3 regions of the Mesorhizobium sp. M0136 genome follow, and region 2 is predicted to be linked to each of the others. Evidence: predicted binding sites of a transcription regulator. Region 2 holds the regulator's gene; each other region holds the start of a gene.
What was found. Region 2 encodes LexA, which represses DNA repair genes until DNA is damaged. Its sites were predicted from a motif close to TGTTCNNNNTGTGTTCNG; they were not measured.
Positions count from the first base shown of each region.

Region 1 (9,760 bases), on a different contig from region 2:
CGTCGCGCTGGTCCATGCGGCGGCGGAGGCGTCGGATTGCTGCTCACCCAGATCATCAAGCTGAGAGGCGGGCACGTGATCGGCCGCGTCTCGTCCGCTGACAAGATCGCCGTGGCAAGAGAGGCCGGAGCAGACCATGTGATCGTAGACACCGAGGGGCGATTCGCCAAGGAAGTCGTTCGCCTGTCCGGTGAAGGCGTCCACGTCGTCTACGACGGTTCCGGCCCGAAGACCTTTCAGGCTTCGCTCGATTCCCTGCGCCGCTCCGGCACCTTCTGCTGGTACGGCCCGGGGCTGGGCGGTCCCGGACCGTTCAACATCGTGACCCTGCCGAAAGGCATCAAGATCGGCTACGCAAGGTTCTTCGATCATATCCACACGCCGGCACTGCTTCGCGCCCGCACCGGACAACTATTCGACTGGATCGCCAGCGGCGACCTGAAGATCCGGATCGGCGGCGTCTACCCGCTCGCCGAAGCAGCATGCGCACATGCCGATATGGAAAGCCGTGGCACGACGGGAAAGCTTCTGCTCGTCCCCTGAGCCATCCGGCCTTTCTCACAATACGGTTCTCGGGAGGCGTCAATAAGCAAAGTTTCCGAGATCACTCCGCCCATTGCCGCTCCTCGATTGCCTTCTCCGTCAAGCTGCCTCCGCTGCCCTGGCGCGAGAGCGGAGCAGAGATCGTCGAAATCGCTGATCATTCTGGCACTGGGTCTGGCTTTTGAGATTGGTCTCCAGGTCCGCGATAAAGTACTGATCGATCCAGAACTGCTCCTGCGGAGTTTGGCGATCCGTGATAGTCATATATGTAAATTCCAAAAGGTCCGACAGACCGGCGGCCGCGCAACCTGTGATTTCGGCGACCTGGTGAAGTACCGGCGTTACTTGCCGGGGCGGCAATCGCATGAGACTGCGCGGGAGAGCGGGCCGGCTTGGTTCGTCGGCCATTGACGGGCTCAAGCGGCGTTAATCTTCATCTCTGCGCCGCGGACCATTTTTGTTACGGCGGCGAAGTCGAGCTTCCCTGAGCCCAGGACCGGCACTTTCGCAACGACGCGCACTTCGGCGGGCACCATCAGGTCCATGCCGCCATTAGCCTTGGCGAACATTAGGAAATCGGTGCGTGTGGCGTTAGCGGCCTCGGTGATGAGGATCAGCTTTTCACCCTTGCGTGCATCCGGCATGGTGGCGACCGCCGAAAGCGAGCCTTTCCACAATTCGCCCGCAAGCGCCTCGACTGCGGCCAGCGAGATCATTTCGCCGCCGATCTTTGCGAAGCGCTTGGCGCGGCCAAGAATGGTGATGAAGCCGACGTCGTCGATGCCGACGACGTCGCCCGTATCATGCCAGCCGTCTTCGAGCGGCTCGATCACGCCCGGGTTCTCGGCGCGCAGATAGCCTGCCATGACGTTAGGCCCGCGCACGAAAAGCCGTCCGCCATCCTCGACGCCGGGGACCGGATCCAGGCGATATTCCATACCCGGCATGATTTTGCCGACGCTGCCGGAGCGGTTGTACATCGGGGTGTTGATGGAGATCACCGGCGCGGTCTCGGTCACGCCGTAGCCTTCGAGGATGCGCAGGCCAAACTTTTCCATATACGTCGCGCGCGTCGAAGCCTTGACCGGTTCCGCGCCGGCAAAGCAGTAGCGCACTGAGCGGAAGTCGTAAGGGTGCGCGGTGCGGGCATAGCCGGCAAGGAACGTATCGGTGCCGAAGATGATCGTTGCGTTTGAGGCGTAAACAAGCTCCGGCACGATCCGGTAGTGCAACGGCGAGGGATAGAAATAGATCGGCACGCCCGAGATGAGCGGCAGCACGGTGCCCGCCGTCATGCCGAAAGAATGGAAGATCGGCAGCACATTGAAGACCTTGTCGCCCGAATGGAAGTCGATCCGCGAAGCAGCTTGCGCGGCATTGGCCAGGATGTTGCGGTGGGTGAGCACCACGCCCTTGGGCGTGCCTTCGGACCCCGAGGTGAAGAGGATCACCGCTGGGTCTTCGGGCTTGCGGGCCACCCGGGGGGTATTCTTGCGCAAAAGGCCGAGCAGCTTGTCCTTGAAGCCAATTGTGGCCCGCAGATCATCGAGCCAGACGATGTCGACCGAGCGGCCGAGCTCCTCGACCACGGCGCCGAGTTTTGCTTGTTCCACAAAGGTGCGGGAGGTCAGCACGGTGCGCACCTCGGCGGCCTGGCAAGCGGAGAGGATGTTGGCCGCACCGGCAGTGAAGTTCATCATCGCCGGAACCTTGCCCGCCGACATGACGCCGAGCAGCGTCGCACAGGCGCCGTTGGCGTTGGGCAGCATAATGCCGAGCGTCTGCTGGCCGGCATAGAGGTGCTTGAATTTCTCGCCAAGCACGGCGGCGGCTGTCAGCAGCTTGCCGTAACTCAGCGAACCGGTGACCGGGTCCTGCACGGCGAGCTGCTTCATGCCGCGTTCGTTCGCCGTCTGAATGATCTTCTCCAGCACGGTCTTGTCAATGTCCTGGGTGCGGAAGACGAGATCCGACATGACCTGGTAAAGGGCAGCGCCCGCCGCGGCGCGCCGCTTGCGGCCCTTCAGATCCAGCGGTACTTCAAGCTTGACCGGCTCCAGAATGGTCACCTTGACCTTCGGGAACAGCTGGCGATGCACATGCACCGAGGTCAGCCGCGAAAAATAGCTCTTCTCCAGCCCCTCGATGCGTACCGGCACGACCATCGAGCCGGTCTTGTCGGCCACCATGGCGGCACCGTCATAGACCTTCATGAGGCCGCCCGTCACTGTGATGCGGCCTTCCGGGAAGATGACGAGTGGATCGCCGCCTTGCACGATCTTGATAAGCGTGCGGGTCGACATCGGCTTGGCCGGATTGAGCGGCAGGGCGCGGGCAAGTTTCATAAACGGCTTCATCCACCAGGCTTGGGCGATGGTGTAGTCGATGGCAAACACCGGCTCCTCATCCGTCAGCGTCAGAGCCAGCGGACCGTCGAGGAAGCTGACATGATTGAGCGCCAGGATTGGTGCCGGGCCCGCCGCCTTGAGGTTCTCCAGCCCCTCCACCTCCAGACGATGGAAGGCTCGGAACAGGATGGAAACGAAGTCGCGGAAGGCATTTGTCGGCAGGTATCTCAGCATCAGCCAGGCGGCGACTACGTTGAGTGCGGGAGGCCGAACAGGATCCCTCCAGTGGAGACGCCGGCTGCCTGAATCGCGGCGACGACTATGCCACCTAACGTCATGAAGCCTGCATTGACGATGCTCACGGCGGCGACGACGCGAGCGCGGCGCGTTTCGGGCGCCCAGGCTTGCACTGCGGCGAAGGTCGGCACCACAAGAAAGGCGCTGGCAATAGCCATTCCCGCAAGGTCGATCGCAACATGGACCGTGTTTGGCCGGGCGAAGAATGTTGCGAGCGTTTCGGCCCTGAGCGAGGGCTGCGTGCTCCAGATGGTCCAGGCCAGGTCCAAGCCGAACAGCGCCATCAACGCCGTGCCAACCGGGGCCGGCAAGAGCACGATGCGGCCCTGCGACATCCATGCGGCTATAGCAGAGCCAATGGCGATCGAGACGGCGAACACCGCGAGATAGGCGGTGACAGCGATCTCTCCGCCACCGAGCGAATCCTTCACCAACGTAGGCAGGATCGAAAGGACGATGGCCCCGATCAGCCAGAACCACGACGTCATCAGTCCGGCGCGCCAGATCCGCTTGTCGGCACGCAGGCCGTTCAGCTGTCGCCACGTCGAGCGAAAGATGTTTTTGTCGATGACTAGGCCGGGAGCCGCAAGACCGGTCGACGGGATGTAGCGGCTGACAAGCCAACAGGCGACGGCAAGGATCATCATGATCGGCCCGAACACCGAGACGCCTATGCCATCGGCCGAGACGACGCCTCCGGCGATAGTGCCGCCGAGGATGGCGGCGAAGGTTGCCGATTCGATCCAGGCATTGGCGCGAGGCAATTCCTTGCGCTCGAGATGATCCGGCAGGATGCCGTACTTGATCGGTCCGAACAGTGCCGAGATGACGCCGAACATGAGCAACGCGATCATCAGCACCGGGATCGACGCCAGCGCGATTCCAACGACAGCGACAGCCGCAGCGGCGATCTCGGCGAATTTCAGCCGACGGGCGATTAGGGCCTTGTCGAACCGGTCGGCGATCTCGCCACCAAGGGCGGACAAGAGCAGGAAGGGAGCCATGAATACCGCTCCCGCCAGCGTGACCAGTGATGCCGCCTTGTCGGCCGCCAGGGTGAACAGAATAAGGAACACCAGCGTGTTTTTGAGGAAATTGTCGTTGAAGGCGGACAGGAACTGCGTCCAGAAGAGAGGCGCAAAGCGCCGTGACCTCATCAAATGACTGTTCGTGTCGTCGTTCGAGGCGATTTCCATTGCGGCGGCTTCCTTTGGGCAAGACCGTTGAAGATCGAGGTCGTATCGATCAGCGGTCTTGCACGGTTTGAGCTTTTGTAGTGGCAACCCGGTTACACTTCGTTACTGCGGCTCCCACCCATCAGCCACTTTGGGTTTGGATCTTCCAGCCGGTTCATGAAGCGGCTTGCCTCTCCCGCGTCTCGCATTCTTGGCGATGGTGATCGAGGTATGCACGAGCCTGGTCGCGGCCATCGGAACCCCTTGGCGACAAAGCTTGCTCCATGAAATTGATGCCGCCCTCATTATCGGAGCGGCGATAGGGAAATTGGCATGGTGAATGTCTGCAGGCGCTTGGACCCTTGGGAGGCATAGCTGTTGGATGTCATGGATATTGTCTTTTGGTTTCAGGGTGAGGTTGCGCCGGCGTTGGTCTGTTTCCAGCCCGGATACCCGCCACCCTCTCCGAGCGGATCGCAGAACGGCGCCGCCAATCTGAGCACTGCCATATCCGCCTAATTTTCCACTGCCGAACGGACGATGAAACGCGCAAGCGAGTTTCCGGATCGGAAGGCATGCGTTGGGTTGCCCACACGATGCAGAGGCGCTGCTATGTTGGCGCGACACGCTCGACGGCAGGTGCGGACGGCACAAGAATTTTCGAGAGGCCCGTGGTGACTGGAGATTGCGCTGGTCAGTATCAGGGGCGCCGGCAGCACCTGCAAGGGCAACGTCATACCGGAGAATGGAGGTTGCGCTGGGAGGCTGTTGCTTCGGCTACCAACTCAAGGTGATTGTCTGCGAGAGTTCGGCGATGTCGCCATAGATCATCGAACCTGGGACGAGAAAACATTTATCACCGAGGACTTCGAAGACTGAGCTCGACGCGGTGCAAACCGGCAGGTTCTTCGAATTGGCGTACGTGCCCAGGGTCGCGGTTTCGACCTTACGGTCCTTGGCTTCGGCACAGCCGACACTGTTCGCGAGGATTGCGATGGCAATGAGAGTCCTCTTGCTCATATTTTGCCCCTGGAGCCAGCACTTGTCGGGTAAGTCGCGCGATGCATCAAAGTAGCACCGGCCCACGATCGGCTTCATCCATCGATTGGAGGAAGCGGGCTCATCCATACTTAGCGATATCTTGAGTGAGGCGCCGAGCGGCCTAGCTGTGCGATTGGCCCACGCTGCACGGTGGCGGAACAAATCATGATCATTCTCATTGTGGTGATCATCAAGGGAGATTGAGCATGGTCGACCGGTACAACCCAAAAGTCGAGGCGTCGGCAAATGTCGAAAAGGACCCGGAAGATTGGGTCAGCGGAGATGATCCAATGACCCCCGCACAAGCGTCCTATTTGAAAACTCTGGCCGAACAGGCCGACGAGCCTGACGCCTATGCTGACGGCCTTAGCAAGGCGGAAGCTTCTAAACGCATTGATGCGCTGCGGGAGAAGTTAGGCCTGTAGCGTCCTCTCGTGGCTTTTCCTCTCCAGAGAAGGACAGCCGATCGGCTCGGATTGGGACAGTTTTGCCGGTTGTGACCCGCGCAATTAATTTTTCTGAATTCCGCGCGTTGCTGCTGGACTCGGGATCGAGACGACAAGCGGCGGATGGGAGCGGCTTCTAGCCTAGCAGCCCGGCAAGACCTCGCGCCCACCAGTCCAATTCTGCTGTCGAAACAGATCAGGACGTCCCGATGAGGGCGATGGTCACCAGAGACACAAAAAGGACAAGGGCGATTGCAGCGCCCCAGAGGAGAACTTTTTCGGTGCCGCGTTGCTCTTCCTCGCGAGATATGTCTTTCGCCATTGCATGCATCCTTTGCGAAGGTCGACGACTTAGCAACGTGCCGCGCCAAGGCTGAGTTCCGGCAACTATCTTGCCCCTTCGGCGCTGACAGTAAGTTCTCGGAATCAAGCGTCGTGTTGTCCAACCGTCGGTTGGTGGACGTATTGCAGCCGATGCTTCTAAAATCCCTGTGATCCGCGCGCACAGGGCATGCCCGACCCCGAGCCCCGCCCGGTGCTATAGCGCTTGATCGGCCCCGCCGCATCAAACTGTGCGGCGGGCTTTTTTTACTCATGCGATGGAAAGGTCTGCCTTGGCAGCAAACTTTTTCCCTTATATTTTTTGCTGCCGGATCGGATAGCTTCGATCGGCCTGCGTCGTTCTTTTCCTCCGGCGACGCGGGCTCGCCGTCCTCGCTACCGGTTGAGCAGCCACAGAACAAACGAAAGCACGATGCTGATAAGAATCCCGGTGCCGATCGGAGCATAAAACGTGAAGTTCTCACGTTGGATCACGATGTCACCGGGCAATCTGCCCAGACCGACCCGCGACAACCAGGGCCACAACAGGCCTATGGCAACTACGATCGAACCAACGACAATGAGAGTTCTGGTCATGGGGGATCCGGCCGGGAATATAGTGAGTCCCTTGGCTGGGCTCATTTTCATTGCTGTTTTGCAGTCGTTGCGCCTCAATTTCTTTTGGTTTTTTCTTGTCAATCTTCGCCGTCTCATTGTCGGCATCGACGACTGCGCGAAGCAATTCGTCCATCTTGGCGTGCAGAGCCTGAGTATCGCGGTGCTCGGCGAGCTGGATGAACAGCGTCATAGCCCAGATCGCCAGTGTGGCAACACCATGACTGTCAAAGCCATTTTGGCCTGGGCACGGCCTGCACTGCTTCAGATGTTCGGAGGCGTCCATGTCTCATCACCAATGCGTCCGAATGCCGTTCTCCTCGTTGACAGTCGCCGAGAATACACCAGTTTGATCTGAGACAGGTCGCAGGTTGGCGCCTGCAAGCACCTGAAGCCAGCGACTATTTTGATGAAAAACGGTCGAGGACAACTCCGGATGGAGGCGTGCTGTCGCAGCGACCAAATTGCAATGTCGCCGGGCCTCGCCAGAGCGTGTCCATCCTTCTCCGGCTCGCGCGTTGGAGGATGGCAGATCGCCGGCTCTATCCTGGTGGCGAGCAGCAGACGTTCGCAATGGCCGGGCGCTCACAGTTTCACCCAGCTGCTGGTGATGAATGAGGTGAGGCCTGCCGCGCCTCGTTGTGGGTCGGCTGGAGGATGTGCTCGCCAGAGCAGGCTTGACAGTTCTGCTGGAGGGGGCGGGTTTGTCCGCCTCTGTTCGCGGGTATGTGCTCGAAGGTCAGATTGTTCGAGCTCATCGATGACCGGGTCGTTGTTCGCCTGCCTGGTACATGATTTCGGGACAATCTGGGGGCAGGCGTTCAAGGCAGACGTGAGTTCTCGTGGCCGAAGATGGCGGCGGCGGCCGACATTGGCTGTTCAATCTGTTCCGATGGATGCAAATCGGTCGGGTGACGGTTGAACCAATGACGCTGGAGATCACAGTCGGACCGCCGCGCCTGGCGATTAACCAGGGACGCAGCTTCCTTGTCACCGAACCGGATGGCCAGATCGCCTGGCCCACTTATAATGGCTTATATGCGTCTGACACACGCCTGATATCCAGCTGGCAGATCTTTGCCAATGGGCAAGCATGGGACCTCCTCAATTCCGGAAACATCGCCTACTTCGCCGCCAAGATCTATCTGGTCAATCAGGGGTTCGCGACGGAAACGAACCATGTGCCAGCAGGCAGCCTGGGGCTGGTAATCGGCCGCGCCTTGGATGGGGGGCTGCATGAGGATCTTGAACTCGTAAACCACGGGCAAATGTCAGTGCGCTTCAATTTGGAAGTTGCCATGCGCAGCGACTTTGCCGATCTTTTCGAAGTCAAGGCCGACGCGATCGTCCGCCGCGGACGTATTACCACGGAATGGCTGTCCAGAGCGGCGAGCCTTCGTACCTCCTACGTGAATCGAGACTTCAAGCGAGACGTCATTGTCAAGGTCCGCCGGATGGCCTCAAAGCCCGTCTATGCCAATGGCCGGATCAGCTTCGATATCAAGCTCGAACCGGGCGCGAAATGGCATGCTTGCCTTCTCTATGACTTTGGCAATGGCGAGACAATCTATCGCGCGCCCCGAGTCTGCATTGACAAATGCCTCGAGTCGAAAACTGCAAAACGCCTCGCCGGATGGCAACGCAGCGCCTTGAAGTTCAACTGTTCCAATGGCGAATTTCACCGCTTCTACCATCAGGCGGTCGAAGACATGGCCGCGCTGCGGCTGCCGATCGAAGGAACGGACGAACTGGAATACGTGCCAGCCGCCGGACTGCCCTGGTTCATAAGCCTGTTCGGTCGCGACAGCCTGATAGTCTCTCTGCAGAATGGCTTGATCTACCCAGATTTTTCGCGCGGCGCCTTGGACGTTTTGGGGCGATTTCAGGCCACCGAACGCGACGACTACCGCGATGCGGAACCGGGAAAGATAATGCATGAGCTTCGCACCGGCGAACTCGCCCATTTCAATTTGATCCCCCATACGCCGTATTACGGCACGGCCGATGCTACGCCTCTGTATCTTATCGTGCTCCACAACACTTGGCGTTGCACCGGCGACCCGAGCCTGCTCGAACGACACATCGCAACGGCCGAGAAGTGCCTGGATTGGATTGACCAGTATGGGGACCGTGACGGCGACGGTTTCCAGGAATACGAAACCCGCTCGGCTGCGGGGTACGAGAACCAGAGCTGGAAAGACGCCGGTGACGCTTTGGTTTATCCCGATGGCACCCTGGTGAAGGGACCCAAGGCGCTGTGCGAATTGCAAGGCTATGTCTATGATGCTTGGCAGCGCATGGCTGAAATCTTCGATGCCAGAGGCGATGGCGATCGTGCCGGGCAGCTTCGCCTCAAAGCCAAGTGCTTGTTCGATCGATTCAACCAGGTCTTCTGGGACGAGGCATCCGGTTTCTATGCATTCGCGTTGGATGGCGACAAGAAGCCGGTGCTGAGCGTGGCTTCCAACCCCGGTCACTGTCTTTGGTCGGGAATTGTCCCACCCGACCGAGCCGCCAGGGTGGTGCATCGGCTGATGAGGACGGATATGTGGAGCGGTTGGGGAATACGGACACTTTCAGCCGATCACCCGGCCTACAATCCACACTCCTATCAACGCGGCTCCGTCTGGCCGCATGACAACGGGCTGATCGCGCTCGGCTTCCGGCGCTATGGCTTTTTTGCGGAAGCATGTCGCCTTTCTCGCGACGTGAGCAGCGCCGCAATCTACTTCATGCAACATCGCATGCCAGAGCTGTTCGCCGGGTTGCCGCGAACACCTACGACCTTCCCCGTGCAATATAAGGGAGCGAACGTTCCGCAGGCATGGGCGGCCGGATCCTGTTTTTCGCTTCTGCAGGCGATCATCGGCTTTCAGCCCGACGCTCCAGATGGCAAGCTGTACATCGATCCCAGGCTGCCCGACTGGATAGACGAACTCACCCTGAACGACTTGCGCCTGGGCAAAGATCGCCT
Region 1 is NZ_JAMYTP010000011.1:121,063-130,822, reverse strand. Features, by position in the region: partial or broken gene NKJ35_RS15605 (quinone oxidoreductase family protein) at 1-543, shown strand, start outside; partial or broken gene NKJ35_RS15600 (acyl-[ACP]--phospholipid O-acyltransferase) at 960-4,345, opposite strand; gene NKJ35_RS15595 (hypothetical protein) at 5,141-5,383, opposite strand; gene NKJ35_RS15590 (DUF3072 domain-containing protein) at 5,611-5,829, shown strand; gene NKJ35_RS15585 (hypothetical protein) at 6,047-6,172, opposite strand; gene NKJ35_RS15580 (DUF2905 domain-containing protein) at 6,568-6,768, opposite strand; gene NKJ35_RS15575 (low affinity iron permease family protein) at 6,671-7,072, opposite strand; gene NKJ35_RS15570 (amylo-alpha-1,6-glucosidase) at 7,629-9,760, shown strand, end outside.
Region 1: the regulator LexA is predicted to act here: its motif matches at 5,559-5,576, upstream of NKJ35_RS15590 (DUF3072 domain-containing protein).

Region 2 (9,760 bases):
AGCCGCGGTGCAAAAGAATGCCGGCATCGCCATCGATGAAGGTGATTTCCGATTCGCAGCTCGCCGTCGACGTAAAGCCGGGATCGTAGGTAAAGACGCCGGCGGTGTTGTAGAGCGAACCGATGTCGATGACGTCAGGTCCTACCGAACCGCTTCGGATCTTGAATTCATGGGTTTTGCCGCCGAGCTCCAGCTTTGCCGTCGATGCCTGGGTTTTGCCGCCAAATTCCATTTTCGTCGCAGGTTCGGTCATAGCAAACTCCTTTTTGTTTCCTCAGGCCGGCAAAGGCAAAATATCTGAACCCAACACGTCAAAAGCATCGGAATATGCACATTTGCGCCCGCAATTGTATCTGCGCGCCAGATTAGGCCAAGGCCCAATGTTGCACTGCGAAACACACCTTTCAATGCCAATCTTCTTGGGCCAGTTCGCTAATCGATTTGATCAGCGATCCGCGCCAGGCTTTCCTCGCGGCCCAGCACGGCAAGCACATCAAAGACCCCTGGCGAGGTACTTTTGCCGGTGAGCGCGGCGCGCAAAGGTTGGGCCACGGCGCCGAGTTTATGGCCGCCGGCCTGCGCGTAGTCGCGGATCGCGGCTTCAGCCGAGGCGGCAGACCAGTCCGAAACCGTGGCCAGTGCCGCATGAGCGCCCCGCAGGATCGCGCGCGCCTCACCGCTGAGCAGCGCCGCCGCCTTCTCGTCGACCGGCAGCGGCCGCTCGACGAACAGGAATGCAGCCCCTTCAACAAGTTCGACCAGCGTCTTGGCGCGCTCCTTCAGGCCGGGCAAAGCGGCAAGCAGTTGCGCCTTGCGTCTGTCGTCGAGGCGGGCGGCGATTGCCGGGCCGCCTTCGAGATAGGGCAGAGTGGCGATGAAGATGTCGAGCAGCGCCGCGTCGTTCATCCGGCGCATATGCACGCCGTTGAGCGCCTCGAGTTTGGCGAAGTCGAAACGGGCGGCGCCCTTGTTGACATCGCCAATGTCGAACCATGCGATCATGTCGGCAATCGACATGATCTCATCGTCGCCGTGGCTCCAGCCAAGCCTCGCCAGATAGTTGAGCAGCGCCTCCGGCAGGTAGCCCATGGCGCGATAGGCCTCGACGCCAAGCGCACCGTGCCGCTTCGACAGCTTGGCGCCGTCGGCACCGTGGATCAGCGGGATATGCGACATCGACGGCACCTCCCAGCCCATGGCCTGGTAGATTACGGTCTGGCGTGCGGCGTTGGTCAAATGATCGTCGCCGCGGATGATGTGGGTGATGCCCATGTCGTGATCGTCGACGACGACGGCATGCATGTAGGTCGGATTGCCGTCCGAGCGCAGAATAATGAAATCGTCGAGATCCTTGTTGGGAAAACGCACGTCGCCCTGGACGCGGTCATGTACCACCGTCTCGCCGTCTGTCGGCGCCTTGATGCGGATCGCCCCCTTGGCGCCGGGCGGCGCCTCCGACGGGTCGCGGTCGCGCCAGCGTCCGTCATAGCGGGGAGGCAGCCCCTTGGCCCGTGCGCTCTCGCGCATTGCTTCCAGCTCGGCAGGCGTCGCATAACAGTAATAGGCCTTGCCCATGCGAACGAGCTCCTCGGCCACCTCGCGATGGCGCGGCGCACGCTCGAACTGCGACACCGGCTCACCGTCCCATGTCAGGCCAAGCCAGGAAAGCCCGTCGAGAATGGCTGCGGTTGCCGCATCGGTGGAGCGCTCGCGGTCGGTGTCTTCGATGCGCAGCAGCATCGTGCCGCCTGTGTGCTTGGCATACAGCCAGTTGAACAGCGCCGTGCGCGCGCCGCCAATATGCAGATAACCGGTGGGCGAGGGGGCAAAACGGGTGACGACCTTATCGGGCATGGAACTCTCAGGCGGACGAAGGAAGTGGGTTTGCGGACTTTCGCGCGTTGCGCGTTCATGTAGCATAGGAGGTCGAGGGCGCAAGGGGCAGACCCGATGGCTGTGCGAGGCCGTGGTGAGGGCGAGGGCGAGGACGCTGGCAGCGGCGTCAGCGAACGCTTGCTGTTTGCCGCTCCCCTGCCTGTCCTGCCGGCACCGGCATTGCTGCCCGCTCCGCGCTTTGATGCGCCGTCGCTGCCGGCCAGCGACCCAGCAACGGTTCTCGTGCCCGCGGGCCAGCCCATCGTGCGCCTACGCCGTCGTTTCCGCCTCCCGTCACCGTCCCGTATCCGCAACAGCGTAACCTCGGCGGCCGGCCTGGAACTCGACCGTGGCATCGCCTTCCTGCTGGTGCCGGTATTCCTCGCATGCGGGGTGGTCGTATATTTCGCGCTGTCGGTGGAGCCGGCCTTTCCACAGCCGATCGCACTCGTGCTCCTCGCGGCGCTTTGTGCCGTCCTGTCGCGCTCTTGGCCCAGAGCCCGCCTGTGCTTCATGGTGGCGTTGTTCTGCGCGCTTGGCGTGCTTGCCGCCAAGTTCGAGACCTGGCGTGTCGGGACGCATGTGCTCGGTTCTGAAATCTCGACGCGGCTGACGGGTCGCGTCGTATCGTACGAACCCATGGCTAGCGGCCGCATCAGGCTGACGATCGATGTGATCTCAACCGCCAGGCCGACGCTGCGCTACATGCCGGAACGGGTCCGCATTTCGGCGATGAAGATACCGGCTGAGCTGGCCGCTGGTTCCGAGATCGCCGGCTATGTGCGGTTGCTGCCGCCGACCGGCCCGGTGCGGCCCGACAGCTATGATTTCTCCTTCGACAGCTATTTCGCCGGCATCGGCGGCAGCGGCTTCTTTCTCGGCAATCCGAAAGTCGTGGCTTCGGGCAGCATGCCGCTTGCCGCGCGGCTTTCTTCCGCGATCGAAGACGCGCGCGAATCCATCGCCGACCATATCCGCAGCCGCATCGGCGGCGCCGAGGGCGAGATTGCTGCTGCGCTGATCGTTGGCGTGCGCGCCGGCATTCCCGAGGAGATCAACGAAGCGATGCGACGTACAGGCATCTACCACATCATCTCCATCTCGGGGCTGCATATGGCGTTGGTCGCCGGCACCATCATGGCGCTGCTGCGCGGCGCCTTTGCGCTGTTTCCCGACTTCTCATCGCGACGGCCGGTCAAGAAATATGCCGCAGCCGCCGCGCTTTTTTCGATTGCGGCGTACCTCGTCTTTTCCGGCATTGTGGTGGCGGCCGAACGCAGCTTCATCATGCTGGCGGTGATGCTCATCGCCGTGCTGTTCGACCGGGCCGCGCTCACCATGCGCAATCTGGCGATCTCGGCAATCGCGGTCATCGTGGTGTCGCCGCACGAGGTGGTCGGTCCGAGTTTCCAGATGTCCTTCGCCGCGACGGCGGCCCTTGTCGGCGCCTATGCCGGCTGGTCCGATTACCGCGCCGGCAGGGCCACCACGCCGCCGCCCCGGCGGTCGCCGCTACGCTTGGCCACGCGAAAGGTCCTGCTGGGCATGGGCGGCCTGGCGATGACCTCGATCATTGCAGGGAGCGCCACGGCGCTTTTCGCCATATGGCATTTCCAGCGCGTAGCGCCGCTCAGCCTGTTCGCCAATCTGGCCATCATGCCTATCGTCTCGCTGGTCGTCATGCCCTTTGCCGTGCTCAGCGCGCTGGCGATGCCGTTCGGCGCGGATGGGCCTTTCCTCTACGTGATGGGCAAGGGGCTGACGGCGATGATCGCCCTGTCCGGGTGGATCTCCGAGCGCTCGCCAATCGATGCGGTTGGGCTGATTTCGCTGAGATCCGTCCTTTTGGTGACGATCGCCCTTGTCATTGCCAGCATGGCGACGACCTGGTTGCGGCTCGCGGCACTTCCTTTTGCGCTCGCCGGCTTGCTAACGACAACCCAGACGCGCGTACCCGACGTATTGATCTCGGAGGACGCACGGCTGGTCGCGCTGCCGATCGGCAGCGGTGAGCTCGCGGTCAACCGGGCACGCCCGAATGAGTTCACCATCGACAACTGGAAACGCGCGCTCACATCAGAGGCTATCGTCGCGCCGGAAACACCTGGAAAGAACGATCCGCAATTCGACATTGCCGATCCGGCCGACCTACCGCCGGGCATGCCGTTCATTTGCACGGACGGTCTCTGCCTCGCCAGGCATCCATCCGGCGCATTGCGCAAGCCAAGGACCGCGATACCGCACGGCCAGCCTGCGCCTTCGCCAGCTTGATCGTCATCGACGACGCCACCGCCCATAATCCCTGCTACTACGACCGGCTGGTCCTCGTCGTCACCAAACGGCAACTGGCGCGCGCGGGAAGTGCGGCCGTCTATTTCGATCCACAAGCGGCAACACGCGCCGAAATCCGCTTCGCCGTCGAAAAATCATACCGGCCCTGGCACGTGCAGCGGAAATTTTCACGCGCGGCGCGCGGCCTGCCGCCATACCGCAGGGCCGACAATCCAAAAGCCAGCACCAAGGGCGCAACTCAGTAGCGGCGGATCAGCCCAACGAGCTTGCCCTGCACCTTGACCCTGTCTGGTCCGAAGATGCGCGTCTCGTAGGCCGGATTGGCGGCCTCCAGGGCGATCGAGGCGCCCTTGCGGCGGAACCGCTTCAGCGTCGCTTCCTCCTCGTCGACCAGGGCCACCACGATCTCACCGGGGCTCGCCGTATCGGCGTTGCGGATGATCACCGTGTCGCCGTCGAAAATGCCAGCCTCGATCATCGAATCGCCTTTGACCTCGAGCGCATAATGCTCGCCGCCCATGATCATATCCGGCGGCACCGAAATCGAATGCGTCTGGTGCTGGATAGCATCGATCGGCACACCAGCGGCGATGCGGCCCATTACCGGGATCGAAACGGCGGCGACGACATCGTCGTCATTGCCGGCTGCAGGGACGCGCGACGATGTGGGCTTGCCCTGCCGAGGGGCACCTTGCCCAAGACTGCCCTGGATGACACTCGGCGAGAACTTGCGTGCCGCATTGAGGCCGGGGGCGATCGAGTCAGGCAGGCGTAGTACCTCCAGCGCACGGGCCCGGTTGGGCAAACGGCGAATGAAGCCGCGCTCCTCCAGCGCCGTAATCAGTCGGTGGATTCCGGATTTGGAAGCCAGGTCGAGCGCTTCCTTCATCTCGTCGAAGGAAGGTGGGATACCGCTTTCCTTCAACCTTTCGTGGATGAACATAAGCAGTTCGTGTTGTTTGCGTGTCAGCATAGCGACCCCCAACAGAATCAGAAAACAAACCCAGAACAGACACTATCTGTTCCAGTTGTGTTCCGCAACTGTTTAAAGTTTAATGAATGCGTTAAGGCTCGGGAAACAAACGACGTCCCCTACCGGCGTACCGTATTTTCACCGCCGCGAGCCTCATCCCCTTGATTCTGCTTTCGTTTGCGCCGTTCTGGCCTCCTTGAAGGCGGCACTGGCATCGGCCGTCGGTCGGCAAAGGGCACGGAATTGAACCCGTATCGACTGTGCGGTTTGGTCAATGCACCGTGAACGAAACGAACTCAAAACGCCAACCTCGGGCTAACTCCAGGTTTCCACCGCCTGGTCAGGCTGCTTCTCGCCGGTGGAGCCTTGCTACGCGCTATCCGGTAATGGAAGAACAGTTGATGCGTGTCCGGCGTTGCGTTGGATTTTTTGAGGGAGCAGGCAAATCATGACGGGAATTCCCGATCTCGTGGCCGTAAAGGCGATGGATGCCGCGGATCCGCTGCGCGCGATGCGCGACCGCTTTGTCTTGCCGCAAGGAGTGATCTATCTCGACGGCAATTCGCTAGGAGCTGCTTCACGTGCCGCCTTCGATGAATTGCGCAAGGCCGCGACCGAAGAATGGTCGCATGATCTCATCCGCGCATGGAACACGGCCCGCTGGTTCAACATGCCGCTTGAACTTGGCGACCAGCTCGGGCGCCTGATCGGTGCCGCGGTCGGCCAGACGGTGGTCTGCGACACGACGTCGGTCAACATCTACAAGCTGCTGCACGCGGCCATGGCCATGCGACCGGAGCGGCAGGCCATCGTCGCCGAGGGCGATAGTTTTCCGACAGACCTCTACATGGCTGAGGGTGTGGTTTCGACGCGAAAAGATGCGCTGCTGCGCCTCTCGGGGGTCGACGCGCCGACCATCGAGGAGCTGATCGACGATCGCACCGCCGTGGTGCTGGTCAACCACGTCAACTACAAATCGGGCGAACTGCGCGACATGCCGGCTCTGACGCGCAGGGCCCAGGAAGCCGGGGCGATGATCGTCTGGGATCTCTGCCACACCGCTGGCGCGATGCCAGTCGAGCTCGACAAAGCCAACGCCGATTTTGCCGTTGGCTGCACCTACAAATATCTGAATGGCGGCCCGGGCGCGCCTGCCTTCATCTATGCGGCTGAGCGGCATCTTTCCGACATCCAGCAGCCGCTCACCGGCTGGTGGGGCCATGCACGGCCCTTCGCCTTCGAGCCAGGCTATGCGGCCGGCACCGGCATCCGCCGGTTTCTGTGCAGCACCCAGCCGATACTCTCGATGCGCACGCTGAAGGGCGCGCTCGACATCTGGGACGATGTCGACATGACGGCGGTGCGCAAGAAGAGCATCGCACTGGCCGATCTGTTCATCGAGCTTGTCGAGGCAAAGTGCGGCACTTACGGTCTCACGCTCGAAAGCACGCGCGACGGGGAAAAACGCGGCAGCCAGATTTCATTCATGCATGAGCATGGCTACCAGATCATGCGCGCGCTGATCGAACGTGGTGTGATCGGCGATTTTCGCGCGCCATCGACCATGCGCTTCGGCTTCACCCCGCTCTATGTCGGCTATGCCGATGTCTGGCAGGCCGTCGAAGTGCTTGAGGACATCCTGTGCACCGGTGCGTGGAAGGATGCGCGCTTCGCCATCAAGGCGGCTGTCACTTGAGATCGATGCGAGAGCTGGAATCGTGAGGCTGGCGACGACGCGCCGCGCGATGCTCGCGGCCAGGTTGCAAGGCCATAATTGCCAGGGAGGGCGCAGGGTGTTCGAACGTCACATTGCCGATTGGGACAACGCCTATGCCAACGGCGCCAACATAGCCGGCAGCGATCGCTGGCCGGCGGCCTGGGTCGAGCCCGCGCAGGTTTTCCGCGAGGCGCTTTCGACCGAGGGCAGGGCGCGGCTCGACCTGGCCTATGGCGATAACCCGCGCAACCGGCTCGATCTTTTCCTGCCGGCCACCAAGCCGAAGGGGGTCGTGGTGTTCGTCCATGGCGGCTACTGGATGGCATTCGACAAGAGTTTCTGGTCACATCTTGCCGCGGGCGCTGTTGATCGCGGCTATGCAGTTGCCATGCCGTCCTACACGCTCTGTCCGCAGATACGCATTGGCGGCATCGTCAAGGAAGTCGGCGCGGCGATAGGCAAGGCGGCGGCGATGGTCGCAGGGCCGCTGATGCTGACCGGGCACTCGGCCGGCGGCCATCTTGTTAGCCGGATGGTTACCAGGACGACGCCGCTGGCGCCCGAAGTGGTCCGGCGCGTTCGTCACGTGGTGTCGATCTCGGGGGTGCATGATTTGCGCCCGATCATGCGCACCGGCATGAACGAGACGCTGGCGATCGATGAGGCCGAGGCGCAGGCCGAAAGTCCGGTGCTGCTGCGCCCGATGGAAAAGGCCCGCCTGACCTGCTGGGCCGGCGGCGGCGAGCGCGCCGAATTCCTGCGCCAGAGCGCGTTGCTGGCCAACATCTGGATCGGCCTGGGTGCCGCGACCAGCTCCGTAGTCGAGCCCGACCGGCATCATTTCAACATCATCGACGGTTTGGCCGATCCAGACCATCCGCTGACCCGGACCTTGATCTCGGAGTGAGGCAGGTTCAGCGTAGCATCAGCACGTCGCAGGGGGAGCCCGCCGCCGCAGCAGGCGCGAACGGCGCGCGGACGATCAGCCCGTTGGCATCGGCCAGCATTTTCAGCATCGAGGAGTCCTGGATGCCGAACGGCGTCGCCACGAGCGCACCAGCGTCGTCTGTGACAACAGCCCGCACATAATCTTGCCTGAGATCGTTGGCCGGCATGGCAGCACCGAGCCGTGCCCGACGGATATCCTGCTGAAAGGCGCGGCCGCCGAGCCGCGCCAGCAGCGGCTTCAGGAAGAGCTGAGCGCAGACCAGGCTCGCCACGGGGTTGCCGGGCAGGCCGATGCAGCGAATGTCGCCCAGCCGCCCGAACATCAGCGGCTTGCCCGGTCGCATGGCGATCTTCCAGAAATCGAGCGTCATGCCTTGCCCGATCAGCACGTCATGGACGAAGTCGTGGTCGCCGACCGAGGCACCGCCCAGCGTGACGATGACGTTCGCGCCAGCCTTCACGGCCTTTTCAACCAATGCCGCGATCGCCTCCCTGCGGTCCGGCGCGATACCGAGGTCGAGCGCCCGCGCACCGACCGACTGTGCGGCGGCAGCGACACCATAGGCGTTAGAGGAGATGATCTGGTCGGGGCCAAGCTCGCTGCCCGGCGGCAGCAATTCGTCGCCGGTGGCGATGATGGCGACCAGCGGCCGTTTGACCACGCCGACCTCGGGGTGATTGGCCGATGCCGCCAGCGACAAGGCGGCCGAATCGAGCAGGCGGCCTTTGGGCAGCAGGACATCGCCCTTGGCGAAATCGAGCCCAAGGCGGCGGATGTTGCGCCCCTGCACCGTCGGCTCTGTCACTTCGACGCTGCCGCCGCCGAGGTCGCGGACGTTCTCCTGGATGACGATAGTGTCGGTGCCTTCGGGAAGCGGCGCGCCGGTAAAGATGCGCACGGCCTGCCGCTGCTGCACCGTTCCGGCAAAGCCGCGTCCGGCCGGCGCTATGCCGATCACCGAAAGCCTTGCGGGTAGGGACGCGATGTCAGCCGCCCGCACGGCATAGCCGTCCATGGCGGAGGCGTTGAACGGCGGCTGGGTGCGGAGCGCCACAACCGGCTCCGCCAGCACGCGGTCGGCGGCATCCAGCAGCGCGACACGTTCGCCCGGCAGCGCAACTGCTCCGTCCAGCAGGCGCTCGAGCGCCTCGGCAACTGGGACCAGCGCCATTAGCGGCCTGCCTCGGTGGCCCCGGTGATCTTGTAGTCGCCGGATTTACCGCCGGTCTTTTCAACCAGCCTGATGCCGGAGATGACCATGGCGCGGTCGACCGCCTTGGCCATGTCGTAGATGGTCAGGCAAGCGACCGAGACGGCACTCAAGGCCTCCATTTCAACGCCGGTCTTGCCAGTGACGCGGGTCAATGCCGTCACCTTCAGGCCGGGCAGTGCGACGTCCGGCTCGATATCGACAGATATCCTAGTCAGCAGCAGCGGATGGCAAAGCGGGATCAGCTCATGCGTCTTCTTGGCCGCCATGATGCCGGCAATGCGCGCGGTGCCCAGCACGTCGCCCTTCTTGGCGTCGCCGGCGAGGATCACGTCCAGCGTCTCGGGCCGCATCGCGACAAAACCTTCCGCGACTGCCGTGCGCACCGTCTCAGCCTTGTCGCCGACATCGACCATGTTGGCTTCGCCCTGCGCGCCAAGATGGGTGAGGGCGGCCGCCATCTCAGACCGCCTCTGCCGGCGCCTTGCCCGTCAACAGCAGGCGCGTTGCCGCAGCCACGTCCTGTTGACGCATCAGGCTCTCGCCGACCAGGAAAGTAGCGATGCCGCTCCGCTCCAGCCGGCGGCAATCGTCATGCGAAAAGATTCCGCTCTCACTGACTAGAAGGCGGCCGCCCGGCACCATCGGTACCAGCCGTTCCGAGGTCTCGAGGCTGGTTTCGAAAGTCCGGAGATTGCGATTGTTGATGCCGATCAGCCGCGACGACAGCCGCAGCGCACGTTC
Region 2 is NZ_JAMYTP010000004.1:128,029-137,788, forward strand. Features, by position in the region: gene gltA (citrate synthase) at 1-253, opposite strand, end outside; gene gltX (glutamate--tRNA ligase) at 433-1,854, opposite strand; partial or broken gene NKJ35_RS06120 (ComEC/Rec2 family competence protein) at 1,951-4,412, shown strand; gene lexA (transcriptional repressor LexA) at 4,406-5,140, opposite strand; gene kynU (kynureninase) at 5,589-6,836, shown strand; gene NKJ35_RS06135 (hormone-sensitive lipase) at 6,934-7,764, shown strand; gene NKJ35_RS06140 (molybdopterin molybdotransferase MoeA) at 7,772-8,977, opposite strand; gene moaC (cyclic pyranopterin monophosphate synthase MoaC) at 8,977-9,477, opposite strand; gene trpC (indole-3-glycerol phosphate synthase TrpC) at 9,479-9,760, opposite strand, start outside.

Region 3 (9,760 bases), on a different contig from region 2:
AAATTCAAGGACGAGATCGTTGCCTTCACAGTCAAGGGCAGGAAGGGCGACACCGTCGTCGACCAGGATGAATACATCCGCCACGGCGCCACAATCGATGCCATGACCAAACTCAAGCCGGCGTTCGACAAGGAAGGCACGGTAACAGCAGCCAATGCCTCGGGCATCAACGACGGCGCCGCAGCCGTGGTGCTGATGACCGAAGCGGAAGCCGCAAGGCGCGGCATCACACCTCTGGTGCGTATCGTTTCCTGGGCGACCGCCGGCGTCGACCCGCAAATCATGGGGACGGGACCGATCCCCTCCTCGCGCAAGGCGCTGGCCAAGGCCGGCTGGTCGGTCGGCGACCTCGATTTGGTCGAAGCCAACGAGGCCTTCGCCGCGCAGGCCTGCGCCGTCAACAAGGACATGGGCTGGGACCCGTCGATCGTCAACGTCAATGGCGGCGCCATCGCCATCGGCCATCCGGTCGGCGCCTCGGGCGCCCGCATTTTCAACACGCTGGTCTACGAGATGCGCCGCAGAAGTGCCAAGAAAGGTCTTGCCACGCTGTGCATCGGCGGCGGTATGGGCGTTGCCATGTGCGTGGAAGCATTGTGATGAGATAGGCGATACGAGTAGGATACTGGCGCAAAGCGAGTAGGGAATAGAGGGCAAACCCCACCGCTTCAACGCGCAGTCATCTGCATTTCCCGGGAGGACACATGACAAAGGTTGCAATCGTCACAGGCGGGTCGCGCGGCATCGGCGCGGCGATATCGGTCGCCTTGAAAAGCGCCGGCTATTCGGTGGCCGCGAACTACGCGGGCAATGAGGATGCGGCGGCAAAGTTCAAGGCAGCAACCGGCATCCCGGTCTATAAATGGTCGGTCGCCGACTATGAAGCCTGCACTGCCGGCATCAAACAGATAGAGGCCGATCTCGGTCCCGTCTCGGTGCTGGTCAACAATGCCGGCATCACCCGCGACGCGATGTTCCACAAGATGACGCGCGAGCAATGGAAAGAGGTCCTCGACACCAATCTTTCCGGCGTCTTCAACATGACGCATCCGTTGTGGGGTGGAATGCGCGACCGCAAGTTCGGCCGCATCATCACCATCTCCTCGATCAACGGCCAGAAAGGCCAGGTCGGCCAGGTCAATTATTCGGCTTCGAAGGCCGGCGACATCGGCTTCACCAAGGCACTGGCCCAGGAAGGCGCGCGCGCCGGCATCACAGTCAACGTCATCTGCCCCGGCTATATCGCCACCGAGATGGTCAAGGCGATGGACGAGAAGGTGCTCAACGAGCGTGTCATCCCGCACATCCCGGTCGGCCGTCTCGGCGAGCCGGAGGAGATCGCGCGCTGCGTCGTCTTCCTCGCGTCCGACGACGCCGGTTTCATCACCGGCTCGACCATATCAGCCAATGGCGGGCAGTACATCAGCTGAGGCTTGGGATGTCGCGGATGCCCCCGTACCGGCCCGACAGCAGGTACGGGCAGATAACCGGGCTGTCACGCGGCAAGCTTCAGCGCTGGGCTGGCTTCAGGCTGGGTTCGGGTAATTGAACCTGCCTCCCGCGCGGGTGCCGGCAGACGGGCAAGCGGCGCCCGACTGAGGCCCGACAGCTTCAATGCGATGCGGCGCTTCAGGAGTGGTGTGAGGTTCAGCACCGATAGTACGAGGTTGCGAACGAACCGCTTCACCGGACTGCGGGTAAGCGCCATGACGGTCATCATGCCAGCCAGGTCAAGCACCTCTTGGGCTGCCGGGCGTCGCAGCGTTTCATAGAGTTCGAGCTCCGCTTCGGGGCGCACGCCGTTCACCACGTCGCCAAGCAATTGGCCAAGCACGACCGCGTCGACGATGCCGGTATTCATGCCTTGCCCTCCCGCCGGACTGTGCACGTGCGCGGCATCGCCCATCAGGAACAACCGGCCCTTGCGGTATGACCGGACCAGGCGGTGATGCACGCGAAACCGCGAGCTCCACGACAGGTCGAGCACGCGGGTTCTTTCTTTGCTCGGTCCACGGCTGTCGAGCAGCACCTGTATGTCTGCGACTGCGGGTTTTTCCGGTGCATCGTCCATTGTCGCGACGACGCGGTACGATCCATCTGGGAGCGGCGCCACCACCACCAGTCCGGCTGGCGCAAAGAACAGCGACACTTCGGTTGGCCCAACCGGCCAGTCGAGACGAACGTCGGCGAGAACGAACGACGCCTCATAGGCCGCGCCGTCGAACTCGATGCTGGCCGAGTTGCGCACCAGGCTGTGCATGCCGTCGCCGCCAACGACGTAATGTGTCGATATGATCTTCTCGCGGCCGTTTTCGACCACCGTCACGCGCGCACCGTCAGTGTCCTGAACCACCGCTTTGGCCTCGACCATGCGGTGGATCACGCCGCCCAGGGCCGTAATCCGCTCAGCAAACACCTGCTCGGTGAGATTCTGAGGCAGCATCATCAGATAGGGATGCCTCGACGGAAGCTTTCCGAAATCGAGCTTGAGCAGTGTCCGGTTGCGGTCGCGGATGGCGAAATTATGCAGCTTCAGGGCAAGTTCGCTCAGCCGCTGCGTGACGCCCAGCGGCTCCAGCGCTTCCAGCGTATGAGCGTGGATGACGCCGGCCCGCGAGGTCTGAAGGCCCTCCCCAAGCCTGTCGATCAGAATATGGTCGACCCCGGCCTGGTGCAGCACGATGGACAGCGCCAAGCCGGTCGGGCCGGCGCCGATAATCAGGACTTCCGTTGCATCAGGCAACATTTTCGCTCTCCATTTATCAACACATGTTGACTTTCTAGCCGAAGCCATTGCATTTGTCAACAGCCGTTGGCATATGGATTTCATGAGCGAGAATCAGCAGAAGAAAACCAGCAAGTCGGACCGCACCCGCGCCCAGATCCTCGAAGCCGCGAGGCTGCTGTTCGCCAAGCACGGCTATGACGGCGCCTCCATCCGCGACGTCGCCGCCCATGCCTCGATCGATCCGGCCATGGTGATCCGCTATTTCCGCAGCAAGGACGAGCTATTCGCCAGAGCGGCGGTCGTCGACCTGAAATTGCCGGCACTGCGGGTGATCGATCGAACCGCCATCGGCAAGACACTGATCAGGCGATTTCTCGAAATCTGGGAATATCCGGCCAACGGTACCGGCATGGCAATTCTGCTGCGGTCGGCGACGTCGAACGAATTCGCCGCCGAAAAGTTGCGCGATGTATTTGCCAACCAGGTGAGGCCACTGGTTGCGGCGGTCGCTGATCCCGCCGATGCGGGCCGGCGGGCCGGGCTCATTTCCAGCCAGCTGCTGGGTTTGGCGATGTGCCGTTACCTGCTGCGCCTACCACCGGTCGTCGCCCTGTCTCACGACGAAATCATCCAGACCGTCGGCCCTACATTGCAGCGCTATGCCGTCGGAGAGGATGTGCCTTGAACAAGCCGTTCAGCGTGGGGCCGAGTCTGAGCCTCATGCGGCAAGTGCGCCGACCGATGGCCATGACGCCGGTGTGTGCCGAACCAGCACGCAAAGGTTAATGGCCGCTGCGCAGCCTGTGCAAAAACCGCCCGGCTGCCTGTGGATTCTCGGTGGAGAAGCTGTTCACAACACAACATGTTGCGGTGAACAAACCAAGAAACTTCGGCTATCTCTGATTCGTCGCCGATTCGTTCCGGCTTTGAGCGGAACGTTAACGACGAGAGCTGAAAACTCCCTCGAAATGATTAAGGCGCGTTAGGAAACATCAATAATTTCATAATGTTGTGCGAAGCAGATTGGCCACCCACGACCATTCACCGGCAAAGGTTAACCATGGTGCTCGCCTGGATGCCGCTTGCATGAATCGGGCCAGTTCCCGTGATTCAGCATGTGGTGAGGTATGCCGGCAGAAAACCCAGATGTAGCCGTGAACAAAACCTGAATCGGCGAGAGTCAGTGATTCGTCGCTGATTCGTTCCAGACTCGTTCCAACTGTTAATCGGGAACAGATTTTCTGGCTTTGAAGCGACCAATCGGCCTGCCCTCGGCACATTCCGCTTTCGCTTCGCGCCCGAAATCCCTATGTGTCGCCTGTCATACGCGGCCAATATGGGCGCGCTCCCGACAATGCGAGGCGGAGAGCCTTATTTCCAGGCCGATGAACATCCATCCGAAACACACTGAACCGCTGATCCTGACCGGCCGGGACGTGACGGCCGTGCTCGGCCCGACCAACACCGGCAAGACCCATCTCGCCATCGAACGCATGGTGGCGCATGAAAGCGGCGTCATCGGCCTGCCGCTCAGGCTGCTTGCCCGCGAGGTCTATGCGCGCGTCTGCGAGAAGGTCGGCGCCCATAAGGTTGCGCTCATCACCGGCGAGGAAAAGATCCAGCCGGCTGGCGCGAAATACTCGGTCTGCACGGTGGAAGCGATGCCGCGCGAGACCGACGCCGCCTTCGTTGCCATCGACGAGGTCCAGCTCGCCGGCGATCTCGAACGCGGCCACATCTTTACCGATCGCATCCTGCATCTGCGCGGCCGCCAGGAGACGCTGCTGCTTGGCGCGGCCACCATGCACGGCATCCTGCAGCGCCTGCTGCGGGGCGTGTCGGTGGTGACCCGGCCACGGCTGTCGCATCTTGCTTATGCCGGCTCGAAGAAGCTGACCCGCCTGCCGCGGCGCACCGCGATCGTCGCCTTCTCGGCCGACGAGGTCTATGCCATTGCCGAGCTGATCCGCCGCCAGCAAGGCGGTGCCGCCGTCGTGCTCGGCGCACTCAGCCCGCGCACCCGCAACGCCCAGGTGGCGCTGTTCCAGTCGGGTGACGTCGACTACCTCGTCGCAACCGACGCCATCGGCATGGGCCTCAACCTCGACCTCGACCACGTCGCCTTCGCCCAGAACCGTAAATTCGACGGCTACCAGTACCGCAACCTGACAGCGGCCGAGCTCGGCCAGATTGCCGGCCGCGCCGGCCGGCATCTGCGCGACGGCACCTTCGGCGTCACCGGCCAGGTCGATCCGCTGGATGAGGAACTGGTCAAGAAGATCGAGGCGCATGATTTCGACCCGGTGAAAGTGCTGCAGTGGCGCACCGCGCATTTCGATTTCGCCAACCTCGATGCGCTGAAGCGCTCGATCGAGACCAACGCCCCGGTCGAAGGCCTGACGCGCGCGCTGCCGGCCGTGGACGCGCAGGCGCTCGAGCATCTGTCGCGCGACGAGGATGTCCGGGCACTCACCACCGATGCCAGACGCGTGGCGCTGCTGTGGGAAGCCTGCGCGCTGCCCGACTACAGGAAGATCGCGCCGGCCCAGCACGCCGACTTGATCGCCTCTATTTACATGGACCTTGCCAGGCATGGCCATGTCGACGAGAACTACATGGCCGAGCAGGTGCGCCGTGCCGACTCCACCGAAGGCGACATCGACACGCTGTCGCACCGGATTGCCCAGATCCGCACATGGACCTTCGTTTCCAACCGACCCGGGTGGCTGGCCGATCGGGCACACTGGCAGGAAAAGACGCGCGAAATCGAAGACAGATTGTCGGATGCGCTGCATGAGCGGTTGACGAAACGTTTTGTAGACCGCAGGACTTCCGTCCTCATGCGGCGCCTTAGAGAAAACACGATGCCTGAAGCCGAAATCAGCCCAACCGGAACCGTCCTCGTCGAAGGCCATCATGTCGGCGAGCTGCAGGGTTTCCGCTTTACCGCCGACCAGAGCGCCGGCGGCGAGGATGCCAAGGCGGTGCGGGCGGCGGCGCAGAAGGCGCTTGCCGCCGAGTTCGAGGCGCGGGCCGAGCGCTTCGGCGCCTCTGCCAATGGCGACATCGCCCTGGGTTCGGATGGCACGCTGCGCTGGATCGGCGCGCCGATCGGCACGCTGGTCGCCGGCGAAGACGCTTTGAAGCCGCGTCTCGTCCTGCTGGCCGACGAGCAGCTCACCGGTCCGGCCCGCGACAAGGTTGCGGCGCGCGCCGAGCGCTTCGTCAATTTCCAGATCGAATCCCTGCTGAAGCCGCTGGTCGACCTCAAGAATGCCGAGCAGATCTCCGGCATCGGCCGCGGCATCGCTTTCCAGCTTGTCGAGCATTTCGGCCTCATCAATCGTCGCGACATCGCCGACGAGATGAAGTCGCTCGACCAGGAAGGCCGCGCGGCGCTTCGCCGCCTCGGCGTGCGCTTCGGCGCCTACCATGTCTTTGTGCCGGCACTGATCAAGCCGGCGCCGGCCGGGTTGATCACGCTGCTGTGGGCGCTGAGAAACGACGGCAAGGACAAGCCCGGCTTCGGCGATGTCGTTCACGCACTGGCCTCCGGCCGCACCTCGGTGGTCATCGATCCGACCTTCGACAAGACCTTCTACAAGCTTGCCGGCTACCGCAATCTCGGCCGGCGTGCTGTACGCGTCGATATTCTCGAGCGGCTGGCCGACCTGATCCGACCGGCGACCAACTGGAAGCCGGGCCTCGGGCCTCGCCCCGATGGCGCCTATGACGGCCAGTCCTTCATGGTGACGCCGCCGATGATGTCGATCCTCGGCGCGACCGCCGACGACATGGAAGAAATCCTGAAGGGGCTCGGCTATCGCGCCGATGCCAAACCGGCGGCCGAGGTCAAGGCGCGGCTCGAAGCACAGGACAATGCCGCGCGCGAAGCGGCCGCTGCAAAGCAGGCGGCTGAAGACGCAACACGAGTCGAGCAGGCGAGGATGGCGGAAGCATCTGCCGCGGCAGAGCTGCCGGCGGAGGCTTCGGAACCCGTGTCGAATGCGGCTCCCGTTGCGGAGGCGGCGGCCGAAGCTGTAACCGAAGCGACGGCAGAGCCTGTCGCGGAAGCTCCAGCCCCTGAAGCTGCGGCAGAAGTCACGCAAGAGATCCTGCCCACCGCCGAAGCGGTTGCAGAACCAGCGGCCGAGCCAAGGGCGGCGGAACTTGGGGCGGAAACTGAGGCTATGGCACCGGCAGAGCCGCCGATCTTCGAAACGACGGAAGCATCGCCGGCCGAACCTGCAGCGACGGCGGAAGCAGTCGCCGACGACGCTGCCCCGGAGGCGGAGGAGCCAAAACCTATCCTGTTGTGGCGGCAGGGTCGTTTCGACCAGCGCCCGCGTCATCGCCAGCATGACAACCGCCCCCGGGACAATCAACGGGGCGCTCGCGCGCGCAATGGTCAAGCTGCGCCGGACAGTCGCAGCGATGCGCCGGTAGATGCGGGCGGGCAACCGACACCAGGCGACCGGGCCGCCCGTCAGGGGCGCCACGACCCGCGTGACGGCGCCGGCAAACCGCGCTTCGATCGCAGCAAGTTCAAGCCTAAACCGCAAGGCGAGGCTGGAGAGCAGCGCGCCGGCAAGCCACAAGGCGACCGCCCCGACCGGCGCGAAAACCGGCCCGACTGGAAGGCTGGCCGGCAGGACGGCAAAGGCAGCGCCCAAGGCGCAAAGCCCGCCTTCCAGTCGAAACCGCGTGAGGAACGCCCGGTCCGCTTCGACCCGGACTCGCCCTTCGCCAAGCTCGCCGCGTTGCGCGACCAGCTGAAGAAGTAAGCTGCTCGTCCAATGGTCACTGATGCCCGCCAGCGCATCGACAAGTGGCTGTTCTTCTCGCGCGCGGTAAAATCGCGCACGCTGGCAGCCAAGCTGGTCGTCGCCGGACGCGTCCGCATCAATCGCGACAAAGCAGCGCAGGCCTCCGATGCGGTCCGGCCGGGCGACGTTTTGACCATCACGCTGGAGCGGCGGATCTTCGTCTGGAAAGTCCTTGGCACCGGCGTACGGCGTGGCCCGGCCGAAGAGGCCCGCCTGCTCTACGAGGACATGTCGCCGCCCGCCACGCCCAAGGGCGAGGCGCTTCCGGATGCGGTGCCGCCGTTGCGCGAGGCCGGCAGCGGTCGCCCGACGAAGAAGGAACGCCGCCAGACCGACCACCTGCTCGGCGACGATTGAGCAAGGTCGAACGCCCGCTTTGCCGGCCTTCCGGAATTCCATTCCGGAAACCGCGGCACCGCTGGCAGGGGCCGCCCTTGCCACCAGCGGACAAAGGCGTTACCTCACCAAAAAAGCCCAACAAAATGGGACGTCCCGGAGCCGACCAATGACCTATGTCGTGACCGACAATTGCATAAAATGCAAATACATGGACTGCATCGAGGTCTGTCCGGTCGACTGCTTCTACGAAGGTGAGAACATGCTCGTCATCCACCCGGACGAGTGCATCGATTGCGGCGTCTGCGAACCGGAATGCCCGGCCGACGCGATCAAGCCCGATACCGAACCGGGCCTCGACAAATGGCTGCAGATCAACACCGAATATGCCGAGAAATGGCCCAACATCACCGCCAAGAAGGAGCCGCCGGCCGACGCTAAAACTTTCGATGGCGAAACTGGCAAGTTCGAGAAATATTTCTCCCCCGAGCCCGGCGAAGGCGACTGACGAGCCGGCCAGCTGCGGCGGCCTGACGCCGCTTAACAGACGTGATACATTAACTGCCTTGACAGGCGGCGACGGCGCGTGGCCTTCGCGCGTGCAGCAAAACCTTGATTCTTCCGACTTTTTGTGTTACATCAGCCAAACATGCCGGTGACACAACGTCGATTTATGGCGCAAACGCCCCAAATCACTGAAAGGTGAATTTCTCAATCCGGACCAGAGCGATCTGGGGCAGGCGGTCGCAATGTTGCGATTTGCCGGTCCTGGCCTTTCCGGTGAGTTCATCGTTGTGTGGCTAAGGACCGGTCACCCCGGTCGCACGAGTTCGGGCCGGCACGATGCCGGTACCACAACAAGGAGTTCAGGGCGTAATGGCAACGATCACCCCGCAGAAGAAGTCCACCGCAGCGCGCCACGGTTTCAAGACCGGCGAGTACATCGTCTATCCGGCGCATGGTGTCGGCCAGATCGTCTCGATCGATGAGCAGGAAGTCGCGGGCCACAAGCTGGAGCTGTTCGTCATCGACTTCCAGAAGGACAAGATGCGCCTCAAGGTGCCGGTCGCCAAGGCGACCTCGATCGGCATGCGCAAGCTGTCGGAAGAGGATTATGTCGAGCGCGCGCTGAAGGTCGTGCAGGGCCGCGCCCGCGTCAAGCGCACCATGTGGTCGCGCCGCGCCCAGGAATATGATGCCAAGATCAACTCCGGCGATCTGATCTCGATCTCGGAAGTGGTGCGTGACCTCTATCGCGCCGACAACCAGCCGGAGCAGTCCTATTCCGAGCGCCAGCTCTACGAGGCGGCCCTCGACCGCATGGCCCGCGAGATCGCGGCCGTCAACCGCATGTCGGAGACCGAAGCGGTTCGCCTCATCGAGGTGAACCTCAACAAGGGCCCCAAGCGCGGCGCCAAGGCAGACAACGAGGAAGCCGAGCAGGAAGAGGCTGCCTGAGCTTTTCGCCTTCGAATCAGAAAAACCCGGCCTCGCGCCGGGTTTTTTGTTTTGGCTGACCGGTAATGGCCATTCTAGCTCTTGCCGCCGCCTTCCCTTTCCGCCTCCTGCTTCAGCGTGGCGATGAACCGCTTGGTCCGCTGGCGCTCGGGGTTGCTGAACAGTACCGCGGCCGGCCCTTGTTCGACGATGTTGCCGGCATCGAGGAACACCACTTCCCGCGCGATCTTCGAGGCGAGCCGCAGATCATGCGTCGCCATCACCATTGTCGTGCCCTCGCTGGCGAGCTTGCCGAGCACGTCGACCACCTCCTGCGCCAGTTCCGGATCAAGTGCAGAGGTCGGCTCGTCGCAGAGCAGGACTTTCGGCGAAGGCGCCAGAGCCCGGGCAATCGCCACGCGCTGCTGCTGGC
Region 3 is NZ_JAMYTP010000038.1:20,768-30,527, forward strand. Features, by position in the region: gene NKJ35_RS28835 (acetyl-CoA C-acetyltransferase) at 1-600, shown strand, start outside; gene phbB (acetoacetyl-CoA reductase) at 705-1,430, shown strand; gene NKJ35_RS28845 (FAD-dependent monooxygenase) at 1,496-2,746, opposite strand; gene NKJ35_RS28850 (TetR/AcrR family transcriptional regulator) at 2,682-3,413, shown strand; gene NKJ35_RS28855 (helicase-related protein) at 4,114-7,512, shown strand; gene NKJ35_RS28860 (RNA-binding S4 domain-containing protein) at 7,525-7,911, shown strand; gene fdxA (ferredoxin FdxA) at 8,060-8,398, shown strand; gene NKJ35_RS28870 (CarD family transcriptional regulator) at 8,767-9,348, shown strand; gene NKJ35_RS28875 (amino acid ABC transporter ATP-binding protein) at 9,423-9,760, opposite strand, start outside.
Region 3: the regulator LexA is predicted to act here: its motif matches at 3,929-3,946, upstream of NKJ35_RS28855 (helicase-related protein).